2 linked regions of the Paractinoplanes brasiliensis genome follow. The main gene of each other region encodes a partner of the protein of the gene in region 2 in a complex. Links are inferred from orthologs where the notes say so. Each region holds a gene or a part of one and is shown on either strand. Other genes may lie near its edges. The genes, in order: meaB and icmA.

Region 1 (3,137 bases), on a different replicon or contig from region 2:
CGGCTCGCGCGCCCGGGGTGGGGGCCTGCAGCTCCATCTGGGCCCCCGTGTTGTCGAGCACGTCGGCGGCGACCGGGCGGCGCTCGGCCTCGTACGTGTCGAGCAGCCCTTCCGAAGCCCAGCCCCGAACCTGCGCGGCCAGCTTCCAGCCCAGGTTGACGGCGTCCTGCACGCCCAGGTTGAGGCCCTGCCCGCCCAGCGGCGGGTGCATGTGGGCCGCGTCGCCGGCCAGCAGCACCCGGCCGGTCCGGTAGCGCTCGGCCAGCCGGGTGGCGTCGCCGAAACGGGACAGCCAGCGCGGTGACCGTGCGCCCAAGTCGCTGCCGGCGACCGTACGAAGTTCCCGTCGCAGGTCGTCGAGGGTGGGCGGCCGGTCGCTGAGCCCGGCCGTCGGCACCACGACCTGATAGGCCCCGGCCCCGGCCGGTCTGAAGTGGCAGCGCGGGTCGGCCACGGCGGCTGGTGGCCCGTCCAGCTCCACCTCGCCCATGATCCACTGGTTGCGGGCGGGTTCGCCGGGGAAACCGACGCCGAGCAGCTTGCGGACGGTGCTGCGGGCGCCGTCGCAGCCGACAACGTAGCGGGCACGCACCTGCCGAGCGTCGGACAGCGAGACGGTCACCCCGTCGTCGTCCTGTTCGAGGCCGGTCACCGCACTCCCCCGCCGGACCTCGGCGCCCAGGCCGATCGCGTGTTCGGTCAGCAGGCGGACGGCGACCGGCTGCGGGATGCCCAGGATGTAGGGCAGCGAGGTGTCGAGGTCCTGGGGCGCGGGCTGAGGAATCGCGGCGAAGAAGCCGCCGGACGGTCGCTGCCGGCCGTGGGGAAGCAGGCGGTCGAGCAGTCCCCGCATGGCCATCAGCTCGAGGCTGCGGATGTGGAAGCCGACGATGCGGACCTCCGGCGACGGCGCGGCATCGCGTTCGAGGACGAGCACGCGTACGTCGTGCAGCCGCAGCTCGGCGGCGAGCATGGCGCCGGTCGGACCGCAGCCGGCAATGATCACGTCGAACATGGGTGGTGCCTTTCGGGAGTCTGAGGCGCTCCCGGCGACACCTGCGTCAGTCGCCCGGCCGTGACGGGACGGGGAGCACCCACGGCGAATCAACGGTCACGGGTCTCACCTCCTCGGGCGGGGTCACAGTGCCGGCCAACCTACTCTTTCCCGTACGCGGCGAGCAAGCGCTGGGCGGCCTGGGCCGGTGTGAGAGTGCCGTCGAGAACCTGACCCCGTACGGAATCGGCGGTTGACCGGACGGCGGGGTCGGTGGTGAAACGGCTCAGCACGCCCTCGCGGGCCATCGCCCACATCCAGTCGAGCTGCTGGTGACGGCGGCGCTCGGCCACGTCGGTCTTCGCCCGGTGCGCGGTCACCTGCGCCCACACCTCGTCGACACCCGTGCCCTCCAGGGCGCTGCAGGTCAGCACCGGCGTGGTCCAGTCGTCGCCCGTACGGAGAAGGCGCAACGCTCCGGAGAGCTCGCGCGCGGCCCGTTTCGCGTCGTCGGCGTGCGGGCCGTCGGCCTTGTTGATGGCGATCACGTCGGCCAGCTCGAGGATGCCCTTCTTGATGCCCTGCAGCTGATCGCCGGTGCGGGCCAGGGCCAGCAGGAGGAACGTGTCGACCATGTCGGCCACCGCGGTCTCGGACTGTCCGACCCCGACGGTCTCGACGATCACCACGTCGTAACCGGCCGCCTCGACGACGACGATCGCCTCTCGGGTGGCCTTGGCGACGCCGCCCAGGGTGCCCGCCGTCGGGGAGGGCCGCACGTACGCGTCCGGGTCGGCCGCCAGGCGGGCCATGCGGGTCTTGTCGCCGAGGATGCTGCCGCGGCTGCGCGACGAGGACGGGTCGACGGCGAGCACGGCCACCCGGTGCCCGGCCGAGGTGAGGGTGCTGCCGAGCGCGTCGATGAACGTCGACTTGCCCGCTCCGGGCACCCCGCTGATGCCGAGGCGGTGCGACTTCCCCGCGTACGGGGAAAGGGTTGTCAGCAGCTGCTGGGCGAGCTCTTGATGATCGCGGCGGGTCGACTCGACGAGTGTGATGGCGCGCGCGACCCACGCGGGTGTCCGGGCTCGCACCCCGTCGGCCATGGCGGCAAGGTCAGTCACCGCGGCGCCGGGTCAGCTCGGCGAGCAGCTCGATCGCGGCCTGGGCGAGCACCGTGCCCGGCGCGAAGATCGCCGAGGCGCCCGCGGCTCGCAGCGCGTCGTAGTCCTGCGGCGGGATCACCCCACCCACGATGATCATGATGTCGGGGCGGCCCTGGGCGGCCAGCTCGTCGCGCAGCGCGGGCACCAGCGTGAGGTGCCCGGCGGCCAGCGAGTTGACGCCGACGATGTGCACGTCGGCCTCGACCGCCTGCCGCGCCACCTCGGCCGGGGTGGCGAACAGCGGGCCCACGTCGACGTCGAAGCCGAGGTCGGCGAACGCGGTGGCGACGACCTTCTGCCCACGGTCGTGACCGTCCTGCCCCATCTTGGCGACCAGGATGCGCGGCTGGCGGCCCTCCTGCTCGGCGAACCCGGCGGCCGCTTCCCGGGCCCGCTCGATGTCGGCCACCCGGCCCGCTTCCTGCCGATACACACCGGAGATGGTACGGATCCGGGCCGTGTGCCGGCCGAACACCTTCTCGAGCGCCGCCGAGATCTCGCCCACGGTCGCCCTGGCCCGCGCGGCGTCGACGGCCAGCGCCAGCAGGTTGCCCCCGCCGGGTTGGGCCGCCGCCCGGGTCAGCGCGTCCAGAGCCGAGACGCACGCGTTCTCGTCCCGCTCGGCGCGCAGCCGGCGCAGCTTGTCGACCTGCTCGGCCCGTACGGCGGCGTTGTCGACCTTGAGGACGTCGATCGGCTCGTCGGTCTGCGGGCGGTACTTGTTCACGCCGATCACCGGCTGGCGGCCCGAGTCGATGCGGGCCTGCGTACGGGCCGCGGCCTCCTCGATCCGCATCTTGGGGATGCCCTCGTCGATCGCCTTGGCCATGCCCCCGGCCGCCTCGACCTCGGCGATCCGTTCCCAGGCGCGGGCGGCCAGGTCGTGGGTCAGCCGCTCGACGTAGGCACTGCCGCCCACGGGTCGATCGCGCGGGTGGTGCCGGATTCCTGCTGGAGCAGCAGCTGCGTGTTGCGGG
Region 2 (3,203 bases):
GGCAACCGGCCCGCAACGCCCTAAGCTGGGACTACGTCATCGTCAGGAGGAAGGAGCGTCATGGTCAACCCGGTTACGTTCCCCCGGGCGGCCGGCACCACGGCCACCTATCTTCACCCTCTGTTGCAGTCGACGGTGCTTCAGTCGGCGGTTCTCGCGACCGCGGCGAAGCCCTCCGAGGCTGCCTCCGCGGTGACGCCCGTACGGGAGCCCGCCGTTCCCCCGGTGACAGCGGTGACCTCGGTGCAGCCGACCGCCACCTATGCTGACAGTCTCGCTCGTGACGCCGCTCTCGCGGTCCGCAGCGCGACCGTCACGGCCAAGACCGCCCGTCGTTCCGAGGCGACCGCCTCCGACGACGACGTGTTCGCCGACCTGGTCCGGCAGGCCTCCCTTGACCGCGCGTCGACCCAGGTCGGCATGCTGCTGACGCGGGCCGCGGCCGAGCGCCGGGTCGCCGTCACCTCGGGTCTGCCGGCTGCCCGCCTGGTGCAGATCGACACGACGACGTCGCGGCTTTACCACGCGCTCGACGTCCTCGTCTGAGCCCCGTGTGCCGCCCGCGCCGTGTCCTGTCACGGCGTGGGGGCCGCCGCTCGGATTGACCTTAGCGATCGTTCAGGAATGCCCCTAAGATGGCGGGCATGGATGCTGCCGACATCGCCGCGGGGCGGGAGCGCTGGCAGCGGCGTTACGACGCCGCGCGCAAGCGGGACGCTGACTTCACGACGCTCTCCGGCGCCCTGGTCGAGCCGGTCTACGGGCCGCCCGAGGGCGCCGCCTACCCCGGGTTCGACCGCATCGGGTGGCCGGGCGAGTTCCCGTTCACCCGCGGGCTCTACCCGACCGGCTATCGCGGGCGCACCTGGACGATCCGGCAGTTCGCCGGTTTCGGCAACGCGCAGCAGACCAACGAGCGCTACAAGATGATCCTGGCCGCCGGCGGGGGCGGGCTCAGCGTCGCGTTCGACATGCCGACGCTGATGGGGCGTGACTCCGACGACCCGCAGTCGGCGGGCGAGGTCGGCCACTGCGGGGTCGCGATCGACTCGGCGGCCGACATGGACGTGCTGTTCGACGGCATCGACCTCGAGAAGACCACGACCAGCATGACGATCTCGGGCCCGGCCGTGCCGATCTTCTGCATGTATCTCGTGGCGGCCGAGCGGCAGGGCGCCGACCTCCACCGGCTCGACGGCACGCTGCAGACCGACATCTTCAAGGAGTACATCGCCCAGAAGGAGTGGCTCTTCCAGCCGGAGCCGCACCTGCGCCTGATCGGCGACCTGATGGAGTACTGCGCGGCCGAGATCCCGCGGTACAAACCGCTGTCGGTCAGCGGCTACCACATCCGCGAGGCCGGCTCGACCGCCGCGCAGGAACTGGCGTACACGCTGGCCGACGGCTTCGGCTACGTCGAGCTGGGGCTGAGCCGGGGGCTCGACGTCAACCAGTTCGCGCCGGGGCTGAGCTTCTTCTTCGACGCGCACATCGACTTCTTCGAAGAGATCGCCAAGTTCCGGGCCGCGCGGCGCATCTGGGCCCGCCACCTGCGCGACGACTACGGCGCGACCAGTGAGAAGGCGTTGTGGCTCAAGTTCCACACGCAGACGGCCGGCGTCTCGCTGACCGCGCAACAACCGGTCAACAACGTCGTCCGTACGGCGGTGGAGGCGCTCGCCGCGGTGCTGGGCGGAACGAACTCGCTGCACACCAACGCGCTCGACGAGACGCTGGCGCTGCCCACCGACGAGTCGGCCGAGATCGCGCTGCGCACCCAGCAGGTGATCATGGAAGAGACCGGCGTGGTCAACGTGGCCGACCCGCTCGGCGGTTCGTGGTATCTGGAGGAGCTGACCGACCGGATCGAGGCCGAGGCGGAAGAGATCTTCGCGCGCATCCGGGAGCTGGGCGAGGACGGCAGCATCACGTCCGGCATCCTGCGCGGCATCGAGGACGGCTGGTTCACGGCCAACATCGCCGAGGCGGCCTTCGTCTATCAGCAGGCCGTCGAGAAGGGTGAGAAGCGGACGGTCGGCGTCAACGCGCACACCAGCACTGTCGCCAAGGAGCTGGAGATCCTGCGGGTGTCGCACGAGGTCGAGATCGAGCAGAATCGCTCGCTGGCGGCCCGTCGGTCAGACCGTGACCCCGTACGGGTCAAGGCCTCTCTCGACCGCATGGTGCAGGTTGCCCGGTCCGGGGGCAACATGATCCCGTCGATGCTTGAGGCCGCGCGCGCCGAGGCGACCCTGGGGGAGATCTGCGGGGTGCTGAAGGACGAGTGGGGGATCTATCGGGAACCCGCGCGGTTCTAGCGGCTTTTCCAGCGAACCGGACATTACGGATGGCGGCCGGGCGGATCTTGCGTAACCGCCCGGCAGGGCCGAGGATCGGCGGAAACACGCTCCTGTGACGTCCGATATCGGCGCGGCGGAGCGCCTTGTCTGCGTGCGAGACTAGGTAACCATGAGCGACCCACGGACCACTCCGTCGATCTTCACCCGCGGCGCGGTCGATCTCAGCGCGCTGCGCGCCCCGGCTGCCTCCCCGGCGAATCGTCCCGCCCCCGCCGCCGCGACCCCGCACGAGACCCACGACGGGCCGTCCGGCAGCATTCCCGGCGGCCTGCCCGGTGGCGCCGGCCCCGAGACGATCATCGACGTCACCGAGGCCAACTTCCAGACCACCGTGCTCGAGCGTTCGCTGAGCACACCCGTCATCCTCGACTTCTGGGCCGACTGGTGCGAGCCCTGCAAGCAGCTGTCGCCGATCCTCGAACGGCTGGCGCAGGCGGGCGGCGGCTCCTGGGTGCTCGGCAAGGTGGATGTGGACGCCAACCCCCGCCTGGCCCAGGCGCTGCGGGTGCAGGGCATCCCGATGGTGGTCGCGGTCGTCAACGGCCAGCTGGTCGAGGGCTTCACCGGGGTGCTGCCCGAGTCCCAGGTCAAGCAGTACGTCGACGCGGTGCTCAAGGCCGGCGGCGTCTCGGTCGAGCCGGACGCCGACCCGCGGCTGGACGCGGCCGACGACGCGCTGATGGGCGGCGAGCTCGACGAGGCCGAGGCGGCCTACCGCAAGATCCTGGCCGAGCACCCGGCCGACGCGGCCGCCCTGTCCGGCCTGGCCCAGGTGGAGCTCTATCGCCGCATCTCGGGCGCCGACCCGTCCTCGGCCATCGCCAAGGCCGACGCGGCGCCCGA

What was found.
Region 1: the proteins of icmA (region 2) and meaB are in contact, whole or in part, in a crystal structure (PDB 8DPB), measured with the Methylorubrum extorquens proteins. The link is inferred for Paractinoplanes brasiliensis from one-to-one orthologs. Residues at the interface, in SOR27001.1 of Methylorubrum extorquens: Glu577, Glu578, Asn579, Asp580, Gly581, Arg582, Arg583, Arg585, His596, Ala604, Ser605, Ala608, Asp609, Gly611, Phe612, Asp613, Val614, Asp615, Ile616, Gly617, Pro618, Leu619, Glu625, Arg628, Gln629, Val631, Glu632, Asn633, Asp634, Glu661; in SOR26638.1 of Methylorubrum extorquens: Arg20, Ala21, Ala24, Arg25, Thr28, Ser32, Arg33, Arg34, His37, Thr98, Gly99, Gly100, Ser101, Ile102, Leu103, Lys106, Thr107, Ala110, Ala113, Ile114, Asp115, Arg116, Ala118, Phe119, Ile120, Arg121, Pro122, Pro124.

Annotation. Positions count from the first base shown.
Region 1 is NZ_SNWR01000002.1:1,571,085-1,574,221, forward strand. What follows is about bases 129-2,953. They hold meaB (methylmalonyl Co-A mutase-associated GTPase MeaB), read right to left. Parts: upstream 2,101-2,953; coding sequence 1,156-2,100; downstream 129-1,155. Other genes in these bases: C8E87_RS39145 (FAD-dependent monooxygenase), read right to left, coding at 129-1,015; C8E87_RS47045 (cobalamin-dependent protein), read right to left, coding at 2,111-2,485. In the rest of the region: more of C8E87_RS39145, read right to left, coding at 1-128. UniProt on the Escherichia coli protein: Binds and hydrolyzes GTP. Likely functions as a G-protein chaperone that assists AdoCbl cofactor delivery to the methylmalonyl-CoA mutase (MCM) ScpA and reactivation of the enzyme during catalysis.
Region 2 is NZ_SNWR01000001.1:4,653,528-4,656,730, forward strand. The notes cover bases 91-2,981. They hold icmA (coenzyme B12-dependent isobutyryl-CoA mutase large subunit), read left to right. Parts: upstream 91-644; coding sequence 645-2,318; downstream 2,319-2,981. Other genes in these bases: C8E87_RS21150 (hypothetical protein), read left to right, coding at 91-546; C8E87_RS21160 (tetratricopeptide repeat protein), read left to right, coding at 2,470-2,981. In the rest of the region: more of C8E87_RS21150, read left to right, coding at 61-90; more of C8E87_RS21160, read left to right, coding at 2,982-3,203. UniProt on the Escherichia coli protein: Catalyzes the interconversion of succinyl-CoA and methylmalonyl-CoA. Could be part of a pathway that converts succinate to propionate.